Candidatus Kuenenia stuttgartiensis: one gene and its partner. The protein of the gene in region 1 binds, or shares a complex with, the protein of each later gene. Links are inferred from orthologs where the notes say so. Each region holds a gene or a part of one and is shown in the gene's direction. Other genes may lie near its edges.

Region 1 (11,140 bases):
CAATTTATTTGTTTATGGTGACTATAAACCGGTGAATGTGGCAAAGGAAGCCAACATAGCCTATCCCCATCTGAGCAAGACAGACCTTGAAAGAGCGGTGCGCAGTGCCAATTTTGCATTTTTCCTTTCCCCCCGTTTTGTTCTTAAAAATATCAGAAGAATCGGTTCGCTTGATGCTTTGAAAGCGATGTTTCGAAAGCTTTTCTAACAATGAAATTTTCAATCCTTATACCCGCTTATAACGAAGAAAAATCCATTTCCACCTGCCTTGATTCTCTTCTTTCCGTGACTTATCCCGACAAAGAAATTATTGTTATTGACGACGCCTCTTCGGACCATACCGTAAAAGAAGTCGAAACGTTTGCAAGCAGGGGCGTTATATTGGTAAAAAGAGAAAAAAACGGCGGGAGGGCTGCCGCCTTGAACTCGGGATTATCCCGGGCTACCGGAGAGATTGTCGTCACAACCGATGCGGATACCGGCGTTTCTCCCCATTGGTTAACCCTGTTTGAACGTCATTTTGCAGATGAAGAGGTTATTGCGGTTGGGGGCGCTTATAAAGCGCAAAACAAGGGTAATCCGCTGGCAAATGCAACAAGTGTATTAGATCAGATTTTGAACGGCACATTCAGAAAAACGTTTATTCCGAACAAAGTATCCGGAGTAAACTCTGCGATACGCAGGGATACATTGCTGGATTTGGGAGGGTTTAATGAAAGCGCATGGTGGAGCGAAGATTCCGAATTAGGATGGAAACTGGATAAAACCGGCAAGGTCATTTATGATCCGGAGAATGTTGTATATACACAATATCCTGATACATGGGAAGGCATATGGAGGAGGAAGTTTTACTGGGGATATGCGATGGGATTGAAATTCCGTCAGCATATGCCTTTCAGACTGAAATTATGGATACGTCCCACCGTATTTATGGCACTTTTTGTGAGCCTGGTTGTGTTTTTGGCAACGATACCCTGCGGAATGAGGGTATACTTTGTACCCGGATTATTTTTTGGAACATTATTGAGTGCATTAACATTAGTATATGTCCCGATAGGCGCAATCGTTATGATAAGAACGGGGGATACCGGTTTGGCAAAAACATTGCCGCTACTGGCAATCCTGCCTATTTTTCGGGAATTTGCGTATGTGTACGGCATGTTTCTTGGTTATTGTAAAGGTAAGCCATCCGCCTTGAAACCTTCATGGAAGAGGAAACAGGGAAAGAAAAAATTATGAAAGAAAAAACAAAAAAGAGTGTTTCATATAAAGATGCCGGTGTTGATATTGATACGAAAGGTTGTTTTACGTCGAATATCTATTCGAAAATGCAAACAACATTTGACGGCAGGGTAATTGAGAACCCAGGGGGATTTGGCGGGTTGTTTGCATTAAATTCAAGGCTGAAAAAATATCGACAGCCCGTTCTTGTTTCTTCCTCCGATGGCGTGGGCACAAAATTAAAAATAGCCTTTATGATGAATAAGCATGACACCATTGGCATTGATTTAGTGGCCATGTGTGTGAACGATGTTGTAGTGTTGGGTGCCGAGCCTTTGTTTTTTCTGGATTACCTTGCAAGCAGCAAAATCATACCTGAAGTTCTTCATGAAGTTATAGATGGTATCGTTGAAGGGTGCCGCCAGGCCGGTTGTTCACTCATTGGAGGTGAAACACCTGAAATGCCGGGATTTTACCAAAAAGGAGAATATGACATCGCTGGTTTTGTTGTGGGGGTGGTAGAAAAAGACGAGATTATTAATGGTAAAAACATTACACCGGGAGACGTTGTATTGGGGTTAGGTTCCAACGGCATTCACAGCAACGGGTATTCACTTGTTCGAAAGATTTTTTTTGAGGAAGCGGGAATGAAGCCTTCCCGGAGTTTACGGAAATATGGGTTGAAAACAACCCTGGGAGAGGAGATTCTTAAGCCTACCAGGATTTACGTAAAAGCAATTCTCAAAATATTAAATAAATATAAAAATAAAACTGTTATTAAGGGGATGGCGCATATCACCGGCGGCGGTTTGCTGGAAAATATACCGAGAATCCTGCCGGAAGGGTGCTCGGTGAAAATAGACAAAACCAGGTGGGACATTCCGGCAATATTTAAAATAATGCAGGATATCGGCAATATTAATGAGCGGGAAATGTTTCGTGTTTTTAATATGGGGATAGGTATGGCGCTGATTGTTTCTGCGTTGGATGTGAAAAAAATAATGAATGACCTAAACGCTGCCGGTGAATCAGTATCGGTTATTGGCGAGGTAACTGAGGGGGAAAGAAGCGTACAGGTTATTTAACGGAATCAATTAAATAATAGAGGAATTTTCGTTTTATGTAAAAACGAAATACCAGCAAAAGAAAAATCCCCCTGAACCTTATGTTCAGGGGGATTTTCATTTATCATTAGCAATAATTGAATTCCTTTGTTTTTAAACCTAGAATAAGTATTCTACGCCTGCCCCTACAATTACCTCTTCGTCAGCGCTGTCATCACCGGCAAAATTAATATACCTGAATTCAGGCCTGAATAAGAGATTTTCTCTCACCTTTATGTTTGCAGTGACGGTTACGTCCCATACTGAAGTATCAAACCATCTTACACCATCGGTATCGTCGAGGTATTCGTATCGAACAACACCCTGGAACCAGTCGGTAAAATCATATAAACTATATCCGGCAACGCCCCACCAATGGCCGGTAGTACCAGTGGCCATACCGCTGGAAATATCCATTGCGGCATCTTCTGCAACACCCCAATCTCCATTGAACATTAACTTCAACTTGTTTGTTAACTGGTATGATGCTACCAGGTCAAACATTTGAGTTAAACCACCGGTAGAACTGCTTCGTTGAGCATCGCTCGCAATCGGCCCCTTTTCCTGATCCCAACCTTCAGCGCCGTGAATACCTGCTAAGGAAACAAAGGTCTTTTCTGATGGTGAAGTATAAGAAATGTACCATCCGAGAGACTTTGCGGAGTTGTTATCGATGAAAGAGTCCCATCCGTTCACCAAATAAAGTGCGGCATAAACATTGTCCGTTAAATCATATCCTGCCTTAATTCCGGTGTGGGTAAAAGGGATTGCATTGTTATAAAGCGTGCCGTGCTGATAATTAGGGTTCCCTATGTTTTCAACCAGCTCTAATCCAATCCATGTATACATCTTACCTGCGGTAATGGTTAATCCTTTACCTATTGGCGCAATCCATGAAATATTTGCTGTGGCTACGGTAAAAATATCGTCTCTGTCGGGATCATTCGTACCCCGGGGAGTTGCTTCTCCCAAGAAAGTAATTCTTTTCGCCTTTTCACCAAAATAGGTATGTAACTGCCAGCCTATAGGGTGTTCTTCAGTGGCTTCCTTATCTAAGAAAAGGGTAAAGCTCTCGAAGGTTAATGAATTATTTTCGTTTTCACCAATAAAGTTCAAGCCACTCGCAAGTTCATCCTGTTGAGGAGAATTGCTATGTTTCTTGAAACTGTAAAAATAATTCACATCCAAAAATCCGCTCAAAGAAACGTTTTTTAGGCCACCTAATAAGGGTGAATCCCACACGGTTTCGTTTACCTCTGCTAATATTTCCTCTTTTAACTCTGCCTTTAATGCTTCTCTGTCAAAATCCTGTGCAAAAGTAGTTTGACTTGCTAAAAAAATTCCTGCAGCAAGCAGTGGAAGCATAAAAGAAAACTTTTTATGTATCATAATTACTTTTCTCCTATTCTTGTAAGATTGTTAAAAACCAATTCTAACGAAACGTAAGATTGTTGTAAAATATCCCTCCTTTCCTCTTCCTCTTTTTTACTATTAAAAGATTTTTACATAAAACACACAATACTACGTACGAAATAGACGAAAGACCCAAACAACACTTCTTAGTTCCGTGAAAATAATAAGCGAGCAAAGAGAGTGCCTTTGCAATAATATATCATTATATATGAATAATTTATTATTATTAAACTTATTTTTGCAAAAAAATTAATACAACTACTTATAAAATAACACTATATGGCATAGGTATACAAAAGAGGTTAAAATGAAAAATCTTGCATACATTTATAAAGTAAGCATATAATTGGTCATTTTTTATAAAATGGGATATATTTGCCATTAAGAGTGGCCGATATGCTCCATTAACACTTCAAGAGTGGCCGATATGCTCCGTTAACACTTCATACGTGTTATAGGGGGGGGGTATTTTACAGTTATTGACTTTTTTGTAAACAAAATTCGCAGGAGGGTATTGATTAGGGAATCATTTTTCTTGACCTTAACAGTTTTACAAGTATAATCGAGCGATTTATATGCCGCAGAGACCATAATACCACGATAGTGAGTGATAAGAGAGACACTTAGGTATGTATCTTAGATAGCAAAAATACTTTTTTAATTTATTACAAATGTAAAATTTACATTAAAAGGAGGCGTTAATATTATGTCATTAGATCCTACCAAATTTGCGGATTGGCAGATAGCGGAAGAAGCAGAAAAGGGGATGAAGACTGTATATGAGTTAGCGGATAAATTAGGTCTTGCGAAAGAAGAGCTGCTTCCTCATGGGCACTATGTAGCCAAGGTTGATTACAAGAAAATATTGAAGCGATATGAAGGCAAACCTGACGGCAAATTTGTCGATGTAACCGCCATAACTCCTACGCCACTTGGTGAAGGCAAATCAACAACCACGATAGGGTTGGTGCAGGGACTAGGGAAAAGAGGCAAGAACGTTATAGGTACAATACGGCAGCCGTCCGGCGGCCCTACGATGAACATAAAAGGGTCGGCAGCCGGAGGAGGTCTTTCGCAGTGCATCCCCCTCACGCCATTTTCTTTGGGGCTTACCGGTGATATTAACGCGATAATGAATGCGCATAATTTGGCGATGGTGGCGCTTACCTCAAGAATGCAGCACGAATTTAATTATGACGATGCGACACTTGCCAAAAAAAACCTGAGGCGGTTGAATATTGACCCCCACAGGGTTGAAATGAAATGGATCATAGACTTTTGCGCCCAGTCGCTTCGCCAGATTGTGATTGGATTGGGGGGCAAGATGGACGGGTTCATGATGGAGTCCGGATTTGCCATAGCAGTTTCTTCAGAAATCATGGCAATTCTCTCTGTTGCCAAAGACCTGAAAGACATGCGTGAACGCATGGGAAAGATCGTAGTGGCGTATGACAAATCAGGAAAGCCTGTAACAACGGCTGATCTGGAAGTAGACGGCGCAATGACGGCATGGATGGTGGAGGCTCTCAATCCGAACCTGATGCAAACTATTGAAGGTCAGCCGGTCTTTGTGCATGCTGGTCCTTTTGCCAATATTGCTATCGGGCAGTCTTCAATTGTGGCGGATAGGATTGCTTTGAAACTAGGGGATTACGTGGTTACCGAATCAGGATTTGGCGCGGACATCGGATTTGAGAAATTCTGGAATCTGAAGTGCCGTTTTTCTGGCAGCAAACCGAATGCTGCTGTATTGGTTGCTACTGTGAGGGCGCTCAAGTGTCATGGGGGTGCGCCTGTGCCGGTGCCGGGACATCCGCTTGATCCGTGCTATAAGGAGGAGAATGTCGGGTGGGTGGAAAAAGGGACGGAAAACCTGACCCATCTTATTAATGTTGTGAAAAAGGCGGGGATTAATCCGGTAGTGTGTATTAATGCATTTTATACGGACACAGAGCCGGAGATTAATGCTGTAAGGAGGCTTGCGGAGCGGGCAGGGGCACGCGTTGCGTTGTCAAAGCATTGGCTAAAGGGGGGAGATGGTGCGGTGGAACTTGCTGATGCAGTAATTGATGCCTGCAATGAGCCAAATGACTTTAAATTTCTGTATGAACTCAGCACGCCGCTAAGAACGCGTATAGAGTTAATTGCGGAGCAGGTGTATGGTGCGGACGGCGTGGATTACAGTCCGGACGCTTTAGCAAAAGTAAAGGCCATGGAAGCTGATCCTGAAACTTCAAAGCTTGGAACATGCATGGTGAAGACGCATCTTTCACTCACGGATAATCCCAATATAAAGGGAGCGCCAAAGAACTGGAGGCTGAGTATCCGGGATATTCTGACATTTAAGGGTGCGGGGTTTGTGGTGCCCATTGCGGGGAATATTAAACTGATGCCGGGAACATGTTCCGATCCGGCGTATCGCCGCGTTGATGTTGATGTGGAAACCGGAAAAGTAAAAGGGCTTTTCTGATATATTTTATTATTTTTTTCAACATGATTTAAAAGGCTGCACATTTCAGGGCAAAAGAAGAAGGCTGGCGGATGATAATGAAGTCCACAGCCTTTTTTTTTGAGTGCCTTGTTAACAATGCCTTGACATAAACATTCATCTTCGCTTAAAATGAAATGCCTGTTACCTTTGGTTACTAAGGAGCGCGAAAATACCCCTTCGGCAGTCGTTCCTGACAGAGAGGGAAATCTTAAGATTTGGAACAAGGATTTCCCCGCCGTCTGCCCTGAGCGGAAGATTTCTTGCTATTTCTTTTCCTGAAATGATAAAAGCGAGGGGGGGCGAAATAACAATTACAGGTGAAATCTGTCGTTGTTTAATTATAAAAATTCTTTTTTAGCATTATTTTGAAATTATGATAACAAAATTATTCGGGACATCGAACGATCGGGTATTAAAAAAGATATACCCAATTGTAAAGCAAATAAATTCCCTTGAACCAAAAATGAAGTCTTTGACTGATTCCGAATTACGTCAAAAAACAGATGAATATAAGGAAAGATTGTCAAAAGGCGAAACGATGGATAATATTTTGTCGGAAGCATTTGCCACGGTAAGAGAAGCAAGCAGAAGGATTCTTGTGGTTCCAAATGCGGATAGTCCGGACAAGACGATGAGGCATTTTGATGTTCAGCTTATAGGTGGCATTGTGTTGCATCATGGTAAAATTGCTGAAATGACCACTGGAGAAGGTAAAACGCTTGTCGCGACTCTGCCTGCATATCTAAATGCTTTATCGGGAAAAGGCGTCCATGTAGTGACGGTCAATGATTATTTGGCAAAGCGTGACAGAGACTGGATGTCTCCATTATATGAATTTCTGGGATTAAAGGCAGGGGCTATTCAGTCACATCAGGCCTATGATGAAAAAAAAGAGGCATATTTATGCGATATAACCTATGGTACAAACAATGAATTTGGTTTTGATTATCTTCGCGATAATATGAAAGTGAGACTGGAGGAGCAGGTACAAGTTAGCTGTGGTTTAAATTTTGCTATTGTTGATGAGGTGGACAGTATTCTTATTGATGAAGCACGTACACCTTTAATCATTTCCGGGCCTGCGGAAGAATCTACGGAGAAATATTATGTAGCAGATAAAATAGCAAGGAGATTAAAACGGGGAGAGCATTTCGAAATAAAAGAAAAAGAACGCATGGCGCATCTTACCGAGGAAGGCATTGAAGAGGTTGAAAAGTTTTTAAATGTGGAAAGTCTTTATACAGGCACAAACATGGAATGGCCTCATTATATTGAACAAGCGTTGCGCGCCCATTACCTGTTCAGAAATGAAACAGATTATATCGTAAAAAATGGTGAGGTTATTATTGTTGACGAATTTACCGGAAGATTGATGGAAGGAAGACAATGGAGTGACGGATTGCATCAGGCGATACAAGCGAAAGAACATCAGCGTATTAAGGAAGAAAATCAAACACTTGCCACCATAACCCTTCAGAATTTCTATAGATTATATGATAAACTTTCCGGAATGACAGGTACTGCTTTAACAGAGGCTGCGGAATTTGATAAGATTTACAAACTGGAAGTGGTCACTATCCCCACGAATAAGCCTTTGCAACGTAAGATTTTCCCGGACAGGGTTTATAGAACGGAAAAAGAAAAATACGATGCTATTGTCCGGGAAATTGTCGAAGTGCATAAACAGGAAAGGCCGGTATTGGTCGGGACAGTGTCTATTGAAAAATCAGAATTTATAAGCGAGAAGCTCCGAAGGGAAGGTATCGAACACGAGGTGCTGAATGCAAAACATCATGAGCGGGAAGCTCAGATAATTGCAAAGGCAGGGCAGCGGGGCAATGTTACCATTGCTACGAATATGGCAGGCAGGGGTACTGATATTGTTTTAGAAGAAGGCGTCGCTTCCCTGGGTGGACTTCATATCATAGGCACTGAAAGGCATGAAGCGAGGCGTATTGATAATCAGCTTCGCGGACGTGCAGGCAGGCAGGGCGATCCGGGATCATCACGCTTTTACGTCTCATTGCAGGATGATTTAATGCGCATTTTTGCTTCCGAACGTGTGAGTTCTCTGCTAAAAACATTTGGCATGGAAGAAGGCATGGCTATCGAACACTCGATGGTCTCTAAATCTATTGAAAGGGCGCAGAAAAAAGTAGAAGCGCATAATTTTGAAATACGTAAACACTTGCTTGATTATGATGAAGTAATGGACCATCAGCGAAAAACAATATACAGTCTTAGACAAAATGTGCTTGAGGGAAAATACTTATACGATTATATCACACAAATGATAGAAGACAGCATTTGCGAGATGGTAGGCCATGCATTTGAAACAAAAAGCATCGGGAGTGAAAAAAACTATGAGGATGATGATGACTACCCTGAAGAATATTTTGATTTGGCTGGATGGTTTGAGCAAAAATTCGGCATACCGGTTGATCTAAATGAAGTTGGGGAGAAGACCCGCCAGAATATTGAGGAGTTCCTGACGCAAAAGGCATTTGATGCTTACAAGGAAAAGGAAAATGCTATTGGCAAATTCGGAATGGAAAAAATAGCGCAAATCCTTTTGTTGGAGAAGATTGATACAAAGTGGAAAGACCATTTATATGCAATGGATCACTTGCGGTCCGGCATAGGATTAAGGGGATATGCCCAGATTGATCCAAGGATAGAATATAAGCGGGAAGCGCTTGGCATGTTTGAAAATATGAATATGTCCATAAAAGATGAAGTGACAAGTCTTATTTTTAAACTGCAGAAGGTAGAGGAATCGGAGATAAAGGAAGTATTGCGTCCGGAAACATACATACATAAGGAAGTTTCCGGACGGGAAAGAATACAGGGACCTCCAGACCCAATAACTGCTCCTGTTCGGGAAAATAATGCAAGAGCGGAAGAACGGGTGGAAAGAAAAGTGGAACCGATAAAAGTCGGTGTTAAAGTCGGGAGAAACCAGCCTTGCATATGTGGCAGTGGCAAAAAATTTAAACAGTGTTGCGGCAGGGCATGATAATTTAGATGCGTTATCATTGTATTAATGAACCGGTTAGAAGCAGCGCTGTGTATTTATTATAAAATCCTTTCCTATTTGCATGCCTACAATTTTTGATGCTTTTTATATAATAGCACTTACCTTTGGTTTTCCCTATTTTCTCCTGAAAATTTTAATAAATAAGCGGTTCCGCACTGGTTTATTACAACGTTTTGGCTTTATTCCGGCAAAAGCCGGCAAAAAACCTTGTATATGGATTCATTGCGCTTCGGTTGGAGAGGTTCTAGCCGCAAAGACTCTTATAAAGTCCATAGAAAAAGAGTTCGACGGGTTTGAAATAGCGTTGTCTGTTAATACAAATACGGGGTTTTCTGTTGCAAAAAAATATTTTGAAGGAAAGAGGATTTTTTATTTTCCGCTTGATTTGAGCTGGGTGGTCAATAAAGCATTCAACAGAATAAAGCCGCAATTAATACTATTAATAGAACTGGAAATATGGCCGAATTTTATAACTGCCGCTGCAAAAAAACAAATTCCCGTTGTTTTGGTAAATGCAAGAATATCTGCTAAATCAGCGAAGTGGTACCGGTTGTTTTGCCGGATTTCGTGCATGTTTTCAAAAAGTTTGCTTAGAAAAGAAAACCTTTTTTGTGCGAGAACGCAGGCTGACGCCTTCCGCCTTAAAGAGCTGGGCATATCGGAGACTCAAATAAAGATCACCGGTAACATGAAATACGATAATATTGTCACCGATATTCCCGCAAACACAAGAGAACGTTTGCTGGAATTGTTTGAAATTGAAGCGGATGAAGAGGTGATCGTCTGTGGCAGCACTTTTGAAGGCGAAGAAATTATTCTTTTGAGGGTGTTTAAAAATCTTTGTGTAAAATTTGGTAAATTAAGGTTGATTATTGCGCCGCGTCATATTGAAAGAGTTCCCTATATTATAAAACAGATAGCTTCTCTGGGGTTTGACTATGCAAAAAAGTCATCGCTTGATAAGGGAAAGAAGGGTGCAGGATATAAGGGGAATCCAATTATTGTTGTTGATACGGTAGGGGAGTTGTCTACTATTTATAGCATTGCTTATTGTGTGTTTGTGGGAAGAAGTTTGATTCCCCATGGCGGACAAAATATGGTAGAACCTGCTGGTTTGGCAAAACCTGTTATTGTAGGTCCTCATACGTTTAATTTTAAAGAGGAAGTTGATCTGTTAAAAAAGGCAGATGCGATTTTGATAGTGGATGATGAACATTCTTTGTCAAAAGCGATAACATATTTATTGGAGCATCCGGAAGAATCCAGGGAAATTGGCAGGAGGGCACAATTAGCGGTAACAAAACAAAAGGGCGTTGTAAATCGTAATATGAATATATTGAGAGAACATTTTTTGGAAGAGAGGACTGTATTGTTATGAGGAGCGGAAGGTATTTATTTACTTCGGAATCTGTTTCAATGGGACACCCTGACAAAATAGCTGATCAGATATCCGATAGCGTATTAGATGCTATGCTGGAACAAGACCCTATGAGCAGGGTTGCTTGTGAAACTTTGGTGACAACAGGGGTTGCTTTTGTTGCGGGTGAATTCACCACTAAGGCGAATGTAAATATACCCGATATCGTAAGGAATACGATAAAAGAAATAGGCTATTGCGATGCGTCTATGGGATTTGACTATAATACCTGCGCGGTTCTTACAAGCATTGGCAAACAATCGCCGGATATTTCACAGGGGGTAAGCGGTGAAGGACTACATAAAGAAGAAGGCGCTGGAGATCAGGGAATGATGTTCGGCTACGCTTGCAATGATACGCCGGAATTAATGCCCCTTCCAATTATGCTGGCACACAGGGCAATCATAAAGCATGCCGAATTGAGGCAAAACGGGACATTAAAGTATTTGCGTCCTGAC
Region 2 (13,322 bases), 370 kb from region 1 along the record:
GGTAACTTTTGTTGATGCAATAGTCGGTGGTAAAATCCCAAGGCAATATGTGAGATCTGTAGAAAAAGGTATTCGTGATACTGCGGTAACTGGTGTTGCAGGCGGTCCGCCATTGATTGATATCAAAGTAACGTTGATAGATGGTTCTACGCATCCTGTAGATTCTTCTGATCTAGCTTTTTACACTGCTGCATGTATTGCTTTTAGAAAAGGTGTTGAAATGGCGAATTCCATATTGCTGGAACCAATAATGTCTATTGAAATAACAGTTCCGGAACAATACATGGGTGATGTGATAGGAGAAGTTCATAGTCGCAGAGCAAATATATTGGAAATGATAACCAAGGGAAATATAAGGATTATTAAAGGTGAAGTCCCCCTTGCTGAAATGTTTGGTTATTCAACGACATTACGTTCCATTACTCAAGGAAGAGGCACTTTTACTATGGAACCTTTAGAGTACAGACCGGCGCCTGCAAAATCTGTTGGCAATGTTACATAACGTATTCATAAATCAAAATATTGGAGGTTTAAATTAATGGCTAAAGAAGTATTTCAGCGAACTAAGCCGCATTTAAACATAGGTACGATAGGGCATGTGGATCATGGTAAGACAACGCTGACGTCAGTAATAACGCATGTATTGTCGAAGCAGGGGTTGGCGAAGGATAGGCCGTTTGATTCAATTGACAAGGCTCCTGAAGAGCGCGAACGAGGTATAACGATAGCGATATCGCATGTGGAGTATGAGACGAAGAAGAGGCATTACGCGCATGTGGACTGTCCTGGACATGCAGATTATGTAAAGAATATGATAACAGGTGCGGCGCAGATGGATGGAGCGATATTGGTTGTAAGTGCGCCGGATGGTCCGATGCCGCAGACCCGCGAGCATATATTGTTGTCAAGGCAGGTGGGAGTTCCCAGGATTGTGGTGTTCCTGAATAAGGTGGATATGTTAGAGGATCAGGAGCTGTTGGAACTTGTAGAGATGGAAATAAGGGAGCTATTGAGTAAATATGATTTTCCTGGGGATGAGATACCTGTAGTGAAGGGTTCTGCGCTGAAGGCGGCACAGTGTGGATGTGGAGGCGCGGAATGTGCGAGTTGTGGACCGATATTGAAACTAATGGATGCGGTGGATGCTTACCTCCCCGATCCTATAAGGGAAATAGATAAGCCGTTTTTGATGTCCGTGGAAGATGTGTTTAGCATAAAAGGGCGTGGTACAGTTGGAACAGGCAGGGTTGAGAAGGGTAGAGTGAAGGTAGGAGATGAAGTAGATGTTGTTGGGATTAAGCCGGATATAAAGAAGTCTGTGGTTACTGGTGTGGAAATGTTTAATAAAACGTTGGATGAGGGGCAGGCAGGGGATAACCTGGGATTGTTGCTGCGGGGGGTAGAGAAGAATGATCTGGAGCGTGGTCAGGTGTTAGCGAAACCCGGCAGTATAACGCCGCATACTAAATACGAAGCGGAGGTGTATATATTGACTAAGGAAGAGGGAGGAAGGCATACTCCCTTTTTTAATGGATATAGACCACAGTTTTATTTTAGGACGACTGACGTGACCGGGGTGGTAACTTTGACAGGCGGTGCGGAGATGGTGATGCCTGGGGATAACGTGAAGATCAATGTAGCATTGGTAACGCCGATAGCTATGGATGAGGGGCTGCGGTTTGCAATTCGGGAAGGTGGGAAGACAGTGGGTGCAGGTGTCGTTACAAAAATTGTTGAATAAATTATAATTATTAAGTTGATTTTTTGTAAATATATGATATCCTCGTGAACTTGAGTTTTTTGTAGGTTTGGGCTTTTTTGGGAGCATAGAAGTGTTGGATCAGAAAATTAGAATACGAATGGAAGCATATGACTATAGAATATTAGACCAATCGGCGCTGGAAATCGTTGAAACGGCAAAGCGTACTGGTGCAAAAGTGTTTGGTCCTGTTCCCCTGCCGACTCGCATAGAAAGATACACCGTCCTAAGATCTCCGCATATTGATAAAAGGTCTAGAGAGCAGTTTGAGGTAAGGACTCATAAGAGGTTGATTGATATTTTGGAGCCTACGGCGAAAACGATGGATGCGTTGAATCGGATTAACATGCCCGCTGGTATAGAGATCAAGATAAAAGCATAACTTTTATAGAAATTTAATAGCGTAAGGTTTGATTGAAATGTTAAATAGTTTATTAGGTGAGAAGGTAGGAATGACCCAAATTTATACTGGTGAGGGGGCGTTGGTTCCTGTCACGTTGATAAAGGCGGGGCCTTGTAATGTGTTGCAAGTAAAAACGTTGGGGAATGATGGGTATTCTGCTGTGCAGCTTGGGTATAAAGATAAAAAAATAAAAAGAGCAAAGAGGCCAGAAATTGGACATGCTGCTAAAGCGTCTTTGCTTCCAGGCCGGTTTGTTAAAGAGGTGAAACTGGATACTGTTTCTGATATCCATCTTGGGCAGGCGGTCACATTGGATATATTCGAAGATGTCAAATTGGTTGATGTTATAGGTATATCAAAAGGAAAAGGCTTTGCCGGTGTTATGAAAAGGTGGGGTATGAAGGGAGGTCCGCAAACGCATGGGTCTACGAGGCATCGTTCTGTTGGCTCTGTTGGTGCTGGGACCGATCCAGGAAGAGTCATTCGTGGGAAAAAGATGCCGGGACAGCTTGGTAGGGAGCGTGTTACAATTAAGAATCTTGATGTTGTCAAAGTTGATAAGGAAAAAAATATGCTTTTTGTTAAGGGAGCTGTTCCTGGGTATAAAGGTAGTTATCTAATAATAAAAAAAATTGTATAATTTTAGGGTAAGAGGAAGTATGGAAATAATAGTATACAATGATGAAGGAAAAAAGATAGAAAATATGCAGGTTCCTGACAGCATATCCGATTCTCCTGTGCGCTATAAACTTTTAAGGGATGTGGTAAAAATGTATGAGGCAAATAAAAGACAGGGGACGGTTTCGACGAAAACAAGGGCGGAGGTTTCTGGGGGCGGTAAAAAACCGTGGGCACAAAAGCACACAGGTAAGGCGAGGGCTGGAAGCAGTAGGTCTCCCATCTGGAGGGGTGGCGGTGTTGCATTTGGGCCAAAACCAAGGGATTACTCTTATTCTATTCCGAAAATGGCAAAAAAGCGGGCTCTTTTTTCCGCACTGTCGTCTAAGATCAAAGATAACGAAGTCGTGGTAGTGGATAAATTAGATTTTGCTTCTCCGAAAACAAAACATATGGTTTCGTTACTAAAATCTTTTGGAATGGTGGGGATAAGTAGTTTGATTGTAATATCAAAAGCCACAGAATCTCTTTTGAAATCTTCGAGAAATATTCCTTATGTAAGAATGATGGAGTGTCATGATTTAAATGCATATGAGATTCTTAAGCCAAAAAAAATATTAATAACCAAACAAGCACTGAGTAGTTTGCGTTAGGTAGGGGACCAAATTATATGGATAAATACGATGTTATTAAGGGTCCGCTAAGAACTGAAAAGAGCGTTTCAGATGGTGAGAAAACGAATTCCTATCATTTCGATGTAGACTTAAAAGCGAACAAAATTCAAATAAAAAATGCAATTGAGGGCATTTTTGGTGTTAAAGTAAACGGTGTGAGGACCTTGATAAAAAAGAGCAAGAGAAGAAGGGTTAAATTTATAATGGGTAAAACAAGAGAATTAAAAAAGGCTATTGTAGCTTTAAAAGAAGGGCATACAATTGATTTCGGCTATTAAAGTTTTAACTTTGAGGTAAAAAGTTCTTATGGGTATTATATATTACAAACCCGTAACTCCGGGAAGAAGATTTGCCAGTGTTTCAGATTTTTCAGAAATAACGAAAACAAAGCCGGAAAGATCTTTGATTCGGCCTCTTAAAAAAACCGGTGGTAGAAATTCTGAAGGGAAAATTACGGCTGGGAATGTTGGTGGAGGCAGTAGGAGACAATATAGAAATATTGATTTTAAGCGGAGAAAGGATGGTATTCCAGCAAAGGTTGCCAGTATTGAGTATGATCCTAATAGATCCGCTCGTATTGCTTTACTTAATTATGTCGATGGAGAAAAAAGATACATTTTGGCTCCAGAGAAATTGAAGGTCGGTCAGTTTGTGAAATCGGGTGAAAAGGTAGATCCTGACATTGGCAATACTATGCCACTTAACAATATACCTTTGGGTATGGATCTGCACAATATTGAGTTGCGTGCTGGGCAAGGAGGTAAGATAGTTCGGTCTGCAGGTAGTGTTGCAAGATTGCTGGCAAAAGAAGGTGGATATGCTCACATAACACTCCCCTCTGGTGAAGTCCGGAAAGTTCACGGTAGTTGCAGGGCCACAATTGGACAACTGGGTAATACTGATCATAGTAATATACGTTTAGGAAAAGCAGGTAGAAATAGATGGAAAGGGAGAAGGCCTCACGTAAGAGGAGTTGCAAAAAATCCCGTAGCACATCCGATGGGAGGTGGTGAAGGAAGAAGCGGGGGTGGTAGGCACCCTTGCTCAAAGACTGGCTTGCTTGCTAAGGGTGGAAAAACAAGGAAAAAGAGAGCTGTAAGTAGCAGATTTATAATTAGAAGAAGGAAAGTTGGGGCTAGAGGTAATTTGTAAATTTTGAAAGATATTAGGAGATTTGATGAGTCGCTCTATAAAAAAAGGACCATATGTTGATAAGAAGTTGTTAGAAAAAGTAATGAAGCAAAAAGAATCAGGTGTGCATGAATCTTTACGTACTTGGGCAAGAAGCTGCACCATAATACCTGAATTTGTGTCACACACCTTTATGATTCACAATGGTAAAGTATTTAATAAGCTATTTGTTACCGATGATATGGTAGGGCATAAGTTAGGTGAGTTTTCGCTTACAAGAACTTTTCGGTCTCATAGTGGCAAAAAGAAATAGTAGGCAGTGCATAAACCAATGTTGATATAAAGCTTTACAAGAAATTAAATTTTGTATCGAAAGGTAACGGTTGATGGATTATAGATCATGTCATAGGTACGCAAAAATCTCACCGAGAAAGGCTCGTTATGTTATTGATCTTATTAGAGGAAAATCAGTTAATGACGCTTTGAGAACTTTGAGACTGACGCATAAGCGTGCATCTTACATGATAGATAAAGTCATCAGGGCTGCGTTAGCTGCGGCAAACGAGAATGTCTCTGCGGATGTTGAAGCGTTGTATGTTAAACATGCCTTAGTTGATGGTGGTCCAAGCAGGAAGTGGTTTCGTCCAAGACCTCGAGGGATGTCCTCGAGAATTTTAAAACGTACAAGTCATATTACAGTCGTTTTGGCTGAAAAGGCTAAAAGATAAAAAGATAAGGAGAAGAAATGGGACAGAAGGTTTGTCCAATTGGTTTTCGGCTGGGAATAACGCAAGGGTGGAAATCTGTCTGGTATGCTGACAAGAAATCTTTTGGTTCTTTGCTAGTTGAGGATTTCAAGATACGCAAGCTAATTAAAAAAAATTATGGTTTTGGCGGAATACCATTTGTTGAAATAGAAAGAACCCGGCAAGAGGCTAAGATAACTCTTCATACCGCGCGCCCTGGACTAATAATTGGCAGGAAGGGTGCGGAAGTCGATAAGCTTAAAGATGAATTACAGAAATATATTGGACGTGTTGTTGTTGTAAAGATAAAAGAAATAAATAAACCCGAAACTTATGCGCAGCTAGTAAGCGAAAATGTGGCAGAGCAATTGGAAAGACGCGCTTCTTTTCGAAGGGCTATGAAAAAAGCGATGGAGGCATCACTTAATGCAGGTGTTAAAGGTATGAGAATTCAGGTTTCGGGAAGGTTAGGTGGCGCAGAGATTGCGAGGACAGAGAAGATTACTCACGGAAGTGTTCCGTTACACACCCTCAGAGCGGACATAGATTATGGTTTTGCCGAAGCTAAAACTACTTACGGTGTAATTGGCGTTAAGGTATGGTTGTATAAAGGTCTTACAAGTTCAAAAGGGGAGGATGCAAATGAGGTTAATGCCTAAGAGGGTAAAGTTCAGGAAATCGCAGCGTGGAAAAATTAAAGGAAATGCCACACGAGGAAACGCTGTATCTTTTGGAGAATTTGGCTTACAAGCTTTGGAGCCTGGATGGATCACGGCTCAACAAATTGAAGCAGGAAGAATTTCTGCAGCACATAGTATGCCAAAAGAAAGCAAGCTTACGATAAGGATATTTCCTCATAAGTCAGTGACGTCAACACCAATTGAAACTCGTATGGGTAAAGGCAAGGGGGAACCGGAGTTTTGGGTTGCTGTTGTGAGGCCAGGAACTATTTTGTATGAGATCGGCGGTGTAAATGAAGAGGGAGCTCGTGAAACTTTTTGCAGAATAGCGCATAAAATGCCTGTAAAAGTCAGACTAGTGCGAAGGAGACGTGCGTTTTGAAGATTACTGAGATAAGAGTTAAATCGCGCCTGGAAATTGCAGAAGAAGCAGAGTCAACAAGAAGAGAACTTTTGAATCTCAAATTTCAATGGCAATCGGGGGAAACGGGTAATACTGCACAGCGGAAATTTATCAAAAAGAAAATTGCCCGACTAAAAACCGTATTGCGGGAGATTGATTTAGGAATTAATAAAAATCTAGTTTCAGGAGGGTAGTTATAAAAATGCAAACTGCAACTGAAAAAAGAAGTAGGCGAAGAAAGTATGTTGGGAATGTCATAAAGACAAAAATGAATAAGACAATAACTGTAGAGATAATGCGCCTTGTAAAACATCCCAAGTATGGAAAGTATATAAAAAAATCTACTGTTTACAAAGCTCATGATGAAGAAAAAAGCGCAAATGTTGGGGACAAGGTAGAGATAGCCGAATGTCGACCCATTAGTAAAACAAAATTTACAAGATTTATTCGTATTATTGAGAAGGCAAAAGATTGATCATTAGCTGGGGTGTGTTTAGATGATAATGGAACAAACTAGTTTAGACGTCGCGGACAACAGCGGGGCGAAAAAGGCAAAATGTATAAAAGTTCTCGGTGGTTCTCGGCGAAAATATGCAACGGTAGGCGATGTAATCGTAGTAGCTGTAAAAAAATCTATTCATGGAGGAGTAGTTAAAAAAGGCGACGTTTGCAAAGGCGTTATTGTTAGGACACGGAATAATGTGCGTCGGGAAGATGGGTCCTATTTGAAATTTGATAAGAACGCAATTGTTATAATCGACAACGATGGTAACCCAAGAGGGACTAGAATATTTGGTGCAGTGGCAAGAGAATTAAGGCAAAAAAACTTTATGAAAATAATTTCCTTGGCTGCAGAAGTAGTTTAATTAGTTGAGAATGAGGTTTTAGAGAAGGAAAACAGTGGTTATATGCATATTCGCAAGAATGATATAGTGGCAGTAGTTGCTGGAAATGAGGCGGGAAAAACTGGGAAAATAATGAAAATATTACCAGAAAAAAATCGTGTGGTAATAAAAGGGGTAAAGGTAATATATAAGCATGTTAAGCCCAGCCAGAAAAATCCACAAGGCGGTAGGATTCAGAAAGAGACTTCAATATCAGCTGCAAATGTTTTGCCTGTTTGTCAGAACAGAAGTTGCAAAAGGAATGGATTAGGGGTACGAATAAAAAAGAAGGTTTTGGAAAATGGCGCTAAATTGCGTACGTGTGTTTATTGTGACGTAGAAATATCATCGGATGAATGATAGTTTAGGATTAATTATGGCAAGGTTATTAAAAAAATATAAAGAAGAAACCGTTCCTCATTTAATAGAGAGGTTTTCATTAAGAAACAAATATTCAGTACCCAAAATACAAAAAGTTGTAATCAATATGGGTGTTGGAAAGGCAATTGACAATAAAAATTTTCTTGAAGAAGCTATAGGGCATCTGACAACAATAAGTGGCCAAAAGCCGGCTGTTACTGTCGCAAGAAAATCAGTTGCTGGTTTTAAATTAAGAGAAGGCCAGGCGATTGGTTGTAAAGTTACCCTACGTGGGAAAAGAATGTTTGAATTTATTGATCGTTTTATCAGCATCGTTTTACCACGAATAAAAGATTTTCGTGGAATATCTGTGAAATCTTTTGATGGAAGAGGAAATTACACATTAGGTCTCACAGAACAGACAGTTTTTCCTGAAGTGAATATTGATAAAATTACAACTATACAGGGCATGGATGTTACATTCGTTATTAGTGGCAAGTCAGATGAATATTCTCATGAATTGCTAAAGTCATTGGGAATGCCTTTTAGGTCTGAATAAGGAGTTTTAAATGGCAAGGAAGTGTTTAATAGAAAAAGCTAATAGGGATCCTAAATACAAAACTAGAAAATATAATAGGTGTAAATTATGCGGGAGAAGGCGAGCCTATTATCGTAAATTTCAAACATGCAGGATCTGTTTTAGAATGCTCTCGTTAAAAGGTGAGATACCTGGTGTTAAAAAAGCAAGTTGGTAAAATTAAAATTGATTTATTGAAAAGGGATAAAATATGTGCATGACAGATCCAATTTCAGACATGCTTACACGAATAAGAAATGCTAATATGATTCGTAGGGATTGCGTTGATATTCCTGCTTCTAAAATTAAGCAGGAGATATTAAAGATTATGAAAAATGAGGGTTATATTGAAGAATATAAAGAAATTCCTGATAATAAACAAGGGATCATCAGGGTTTATTTAAAATATGGAGCGTTGAAGCAGAAGGTTATTAACAATCTCGTAAGAGAGAGTAAGTCAAGCAGAAGGGTTTACAAAAGTGCCAAAGATGTAGAAAAGGTTTGCGGAGGTTTCGGGTCTGCGATATATTCTACGTCGAAAGGGATATTGTGCGACAAGGAGTGTCGAAGGTTAAAAATTGGCGGTGAACTTATTTGTACAGTGTCTTAATAGGTTTTTTTATTTAAGGGGTTAGGATGTCAAGAATAGGGAAGCAACCTGTTAAGGTTCCGAGTGATGTAAAAGTTGCAATAAATAATAAAGCTATTGAGATAAAAGGGCTTAAGGGTACCTTAAATTTAACCGTTCATCCGAGCATTGATGTTGAATACGCACTAGGTAGTCAACAGATTATTGTGAAGAGAAGCTCGGATGAAAAGCGATTTAAAGCACTGCACGGTTTAACTAGGGCATTGCTCGCAAATATGATGATAGGTATTATGCGTGGGTTTTCTAAAGATATTGAGATTGTGGGATTAGGATATAATGCTAAAATACAAGGCAATACGTTAGTTTTATCGCTGGGTTTTTCTCATCCTGTACATATGGAGATACCGAAAGATATTAAAGTTGAGGTTAAAAATCCAACAAACCCCGCTAAATTGACGATTTCTGGTACTGACAAACAATTGGTAGGTCAGTTTTCTGCAATGATAAAAGCTAAAAAGCCTTCTGAACCTTATAAGGGCATGGGTGTGAAGTATGCCGGAGAAGTAATAAGAAGAAAGGCTGGTAAGGCTATGTCTTCCGGTGGATAATGTTTTGGTTAAGGGTATAGATTATGGATCCAATTAAAGAAAAAAGAAGAAAAAGAGCAGGGCGACATAAAAGAATCAGAAAGAAAGTGATAGGCAGTTGCGAAAGACCACGTTTGAGCGTTTATCGAAGTCTGAAGAATATTTATTGTCAGATTATTGATGATAATGAGGGCAAGACACTAGTTGCAATTTCTACTTTAACGCCAGATGTTAGAGCAAGTATCGTATATGGTGGCAACATAAAGGCGGCGGAGATCGTTGGTGAAAAACTGGCAGAACAGGCTATAAAGAAAGGTATTACAAAAGTAGTTTTTGATAAAGGTGGATATGCTTATCATGGAAGGGTTAAGGCTTTAGCGGAAAGTGCCAGAAAGAATAGTTTAAATTTTTAATTATTTGATAAGTCGAACAAGGAGATACAGTTGGCGCAACCAGAACAACCGATTAATCTAGAAGAAACAGTTGTAAAAATTAACCGATGTACGACTGTAACCAAGGGTGGAAAGTCGATGAGCTTTAGTTCTCTTGTTGTTGTTGGAAATAAGGCGGGGAGTGTCGGTATCGGCTTTGGAAAAGCGCGTGAGGTACCAAACGCGGTAAATAAGGCCGTCAAGGAAGCGAAAAAACAGCTATTTAAAATAAATTTAAAGGGCGACACGATACCACACGAGATAATGGGACGTTACAAGGCTGCCAGAGTATTCATGAAGCCCGCTTCACCAGGTACAGGTATTAAAGCTGGTGCGCCTGCAAGAGCAGTTCTGGAATATGTGGGAGTAAGAAATATCTTGACTAAATGTTATGGCAAAAGGAATCCACTTAATGTCGTTAAGGCTACATTAAACGGTTTGAGATCCCTAAAAACAAAAGAAGAAGTTGAAGAACTACGGGGAGTAAGGATAGAATGAATCTTTTTGATTTAAATGCGGTTCCAATAAAGAGGAAACGTAAGAAAAGGGTAGGGCGAGGAATTGGGTCCGGTTGGGGAAAAACTGCAGGTCGTGGAGCAAAAGGAGCTTCTTCGAGATCTGGCTTCAGCATGAAAAAATTGTTTGAGGGTGGACAAACACCTCTTTTCCGCCGATTACCAAAACGTGGTTTCAACAACATATTTAAAAAAGAATATAACATTGTAAATTTAAAGGACATTGCACATTTTGGCAGTGGTGATATAGTAACGATTGCTATACTGAAGGAATCTGGGATAATTAAAAAAATAGGTGTAGGAGTGAAGGTGTTGGGTGAGGGCGAGTTAAAAAATTCAATTACAGTTGAAGCGCACAAATTTAGCAAAGTCGCAATGAAAAAGATTAAAGCGGCAGGCGGAGAGGCTAAAATAATTTCATGATTGAACAATTTGGAAATGTTTTTCGCATACCTGAGTTACGTAAAAAAGTTCTAATCACACTTGGTTTAATAGCATTGTGTCGGGTAGGTGTTTATTTACCCATACCCGGTATCGATACTACTGTATTAAAATCGTATTTTAATCAGTTTTCACAGTCCGGAATTGGGCAATTATTAGGAATGGTAGACATGTTTGCAGGCGGTGCCATGTCTTCCGGTGCTATTTTTGGACTAGGAGTGATGCCTTACATCAGTGCCTCTATCATCTTTCAGTTGTTAGTTGGTGTGGTTCCTTATTTAGAACGGCTACAGAAAGAGGGTGAGGTAGGCAGGAAGAAAATTAATCAATATACACGGATTGCAACCGTAGGTTTGTGTCTTTTCCAAGCTTTTGTGATGACGAGAACACTTTACACTGTCGAGTTTAATGGAGTTCCAGTTATACCAGTATATTTACAGGGCGTTAGTTTTCAGTTAATGGCGGCAATTTTACTAACAACTGGCACTATGATCTTGATGTGGATCGGGGAGCAGATAGAAGAGCACGGGATCGGTAGTGGTATATCGATAGTTATTATGGTTGGGATTATTGAGCGCCTGCCTTGGGCTTTTAACCAAATAGTACAGAACTTTACATTTTCTGTAGCTCCGGCAGAACATCAGATTGGAATCGTTAAACTTTTAATATTGTTGGGTATGTTTTTCGCCATTGTAGGTGGTGTTGTCTATATAACGCAAGGGCAAAGGCGTATTCCTATACAACAAGCTAAGCATACGCGTGGTAGGAGGGTGTACGGTGGACAAAGACACTTCTTACCGCTAAGAGTGAATCAAGCTGGCGTGATGCCAATAATATTTGCGCAATCATTGTTGATTTTCCCTGCTGCAATCATGCAAGGTATACAGATACGGTTTGAACCCGGGAGCGTTGGTTATTGGATAACCTCGCGCTTATCGGGTATTTTGCAAGAAGGTGTTTTATACGTTATGTTGTATATTTTACTAATTACTTTTTTTTGTTATTTTTGGACGGCTATCCAATTTAACCCAAGAGAAATGTCCAATAATATGAAAGATTATGGCAGCTTTATTCCCGGGATTAGACCGGGGCATAGAACTGCAGAATATCTTGAGAGTATTATGGGCAAGATAACACTTGCAGGTGCTGCCTTTTTATCTTTAATTGCTATTCTTCCGAAGTTGGTAGCAGGAGGCTTTGAACTTAACAGGGCTATTGCTGGATTTTATGGAGGCACTGGATTACTGATAATTGTTGGTGTTGCATTGGATATGGTGCAAAGAATCGAATCGCATATGATAATGAGGCAATATAGTGGCTTTCTTAGCGGTGGTACACGAATTAGAGGTAGGATGGGATGAGGATCGTATTTTTAGGTCCTCCAGGTGCAGGTAAAGGAACTCAAGCGGAAACAATTAGTAAGATTGAGAATATTCCTCATATTTCTTCAGGGAATTTATTACGCGAAGCTATTGAGGCCGGAACTGAGACAGGTGCTAAGGCTCGTTTTTATATAGAGAAAGGCATATTAGTACCAGATCAAGTTGTTGTGGGAATTGTTGTAGATAGAATTTTAAAGCATGATTGTGAAAATGGTTTTGTTTTGGATGGTTTTCCAAGGACACTTTCTCAAGCAAAAGTGCTTGACGAAATGTTAAAAACACTTGGAGATAGTCTTGACATTGTTTTTTATTTTATTGTCTCTGAGCAGACGGTTATTGATAGATTGTCTGGTAGGATGATTTGTAGTGTGTGCGGTGCGAATTATCACATAAAATTAGTGCCACCGCTAAAAAATGGTATTTGTGATAAGTGTGGCGGGAAATTACTTCAAAGGGCCGATGATAAACCAGAAACAATTATAGAAAGACTTAAAGTTTATCGTGAACAAACGGCAGACCTAGTTGAATATTATAAGAAAAATAAGATATTAAGGGAAATAATTAGTGACTTGAGAATAGAAGTGATCTCAAAGACTATCGCTGATATCATAAATCAAGAGTGCAAGAAGCAAAAAAAGACAATGGCCGGGTAACAAAGGTGATAGTGCGCAAATCTCCACGTGAAATAGAAATAATGCGAAGTGCTGGAAAGATAACGGCAGAAGCGCTAAGACTGGCGAGAGAACTCACTAAAATAGGTATAACAACAGATTATTTAAATGAAGAAATAGAGAAATTCATTATAAGTAAAGATGCGGTACCTGTTTTTAAAGGCTATAGAGGGTTCCCTAAGAGCATATGCACTTCAATAAATGAAGAAGTTGTTCATGGTATACCTAGCCAAAGAAGATTAGACGAAGGTGATATTTTAAGCATAGATGTTGGTGTCCGTTATCGTAAATATGTTGCAGATGCTGCACTGACAATACCCGTTGGGATTATTTCTGAGGAAGCTGAAAGACTTTTAGATGTGTGTGAAAAATCGTTATATTTGGCCATAAGTGTGATCAAGTCACATGAAAAGTTGTCATTGATTTCGCGAACAATACAAGAGTTTGTTGAGGAAAACGGTTATTCAGTTG

What was found.
Region 2: the proteins of secA (region 1) and secY are in contact, whole or in part, in a crystal structure (PDB 3DIN), measured with the Thermotoga maritima proteins. The link is inferred for Candidatus Kuenenia stuttgartiensis from one-to-one orthologs. Residues at the interface, in WP_004082002.1 of Thermotoga maritima: Glu261, Ala262, Arg263, Lys300, Ala301, Arg302, Thr303, Ile304, Ile305, Leu323, Tyr324, Asp325, Pro326, Val329, Ser330, Tyr333, Ile336, Lys340, Phe345, Val349, Glu363, Phe364, Tyr374, Ser375, Gly376, Gly377, Glu393, Ile395, Thr482, Ser483; in WP_004081795.1 of Thermotoga maritima: Glu108, Gly109, Glu110, Glu111, Ala236, Glu237, Arg238, Arg239, Ile240, Thr241, Ile242, Gln243, Tyr244, Ala245, Arg246, Arg247, Val248, Thr249, Gly250, Arg251, Arg252, Val253, Tyr254, Gly256, Ala257, Ser258, Thr259, Tyr260, Leu261, Pro262.

Annotation. Positions count from the first base shown.
Region 1 is NZ_LT934425.1:3,398,453-3,409,592, forward strand. Bases 6,220-9,444 are described here. They hold secA (preprotein translocase subunit SecA), read left to right. Parts: upstream 6,220-6,601; coding sequence 6,602-9,244; downstream 9,245-9,444. Other genes in these bases: KSMBR1_RS15950 (3-deoxy-D-manno-octulosonic acid transferase), read left to right, coding at 9,327-9,444. In the rest of the region: KSMBR1_RS15920 (B12-binding domain-containing radical SAM protein), read left to right, coding at 1-208; KSMBR1_RS15925 (glycosyltransferase family 2 protein), read left to right, coding at 211-1,239; purM (phosphoribosylformylglycinamidine cyclo-ligase), read left to right, coding at 1,236-2,306; KSMBR1_RS15935 (outer membrane beta-barrel protein), read right to left, coding at 2,445-3,713; KSMBR1_RS15940 (formate--tetrahydrofolate ligase), read left to right, coding at 4,444-6,207; more of KSMBR1_RS15950, read left to right, coding at 9,445-10,643; metK (methionine adenosyltransferase), read left to right, coding at 10,640-11,140. UniProt on the Escherichia coli protein: Required for protein export, interacts with the SecYEG preprotein conducting channel.
Region 2 is NZ_LT934425.1:3,020,633-3,033,954, forward strand. What follows is about bases 9,969-12,967. They hold secY (preprotein translocase subunit SecY), read left to right. Parts: upstream 9,969-10,776; coding sequence 10,777-12,159; downstream 12,160-12,967. Other genes in these bases: rpsE (30S ribosomal protein S5), read left to right, coding at 9,969-10,340; rplO (50S ribosomal protein L15), read left to right, coding at 10,337-10,780; KSMBR1_RS14155 (adenylate kinase), read left to right, coding at 12,156-12,833; map (type I methionyl aminopeptidase), read left to right, coding at 12,839-12,967. In the rest of the region: fusA (elongation factor G), read left to right, coding at 1-502; tuf (elongation factor Tu), read left to right, coding at 539-1,741; rpsJ (30S ribosomal protein S10), read left to right, coding at 1,833-2,141; rplC (50S ribosomal protein L3), read left to right, coding at 2,179-2,802; rplD (50S ribosomal protein L4), read left to right, coding at 2,822-3,433; rplW (50S ribosomal protein L23), read left to right, coding at 3,451-3,732; rplB (50S ribosomal protein L2), read left to right, coding at 3,761-4,606; rpsS (30S ribosomal protein S19), read left to right, coding at 4,632-4,898; rplV (50S ribosomal protein L22), read left to right, coding at 4,972-5,313; rpsC (30S ribosomal protein S3), read left to right, coding at 5,331-5,990; rplP (50S ribosomal protein L16), read left to right, coding at 5,974-6,393; rpmC (50S ribosomal protein L29), read left to right, coding at 6,390-6,608; rpsQ (30S ribosomal protein S17), read left to right, coding at 6,617-6,889; rplN (50S ribosomal protein L14), read left to right, coding at 6,912-7,280; rplX (50S ribosomal protein L24), read left to right, coding at 7,323-7,658; rplE (50S ribosomal protein L5), read left to right, coding at 7,675-8,217; and 6 more genes. UniProt on the Escherichia coli protein: The central subunit of the protein translocation channel SecYEG. Consists of two halves formed by TMs 1-5 and 6-10.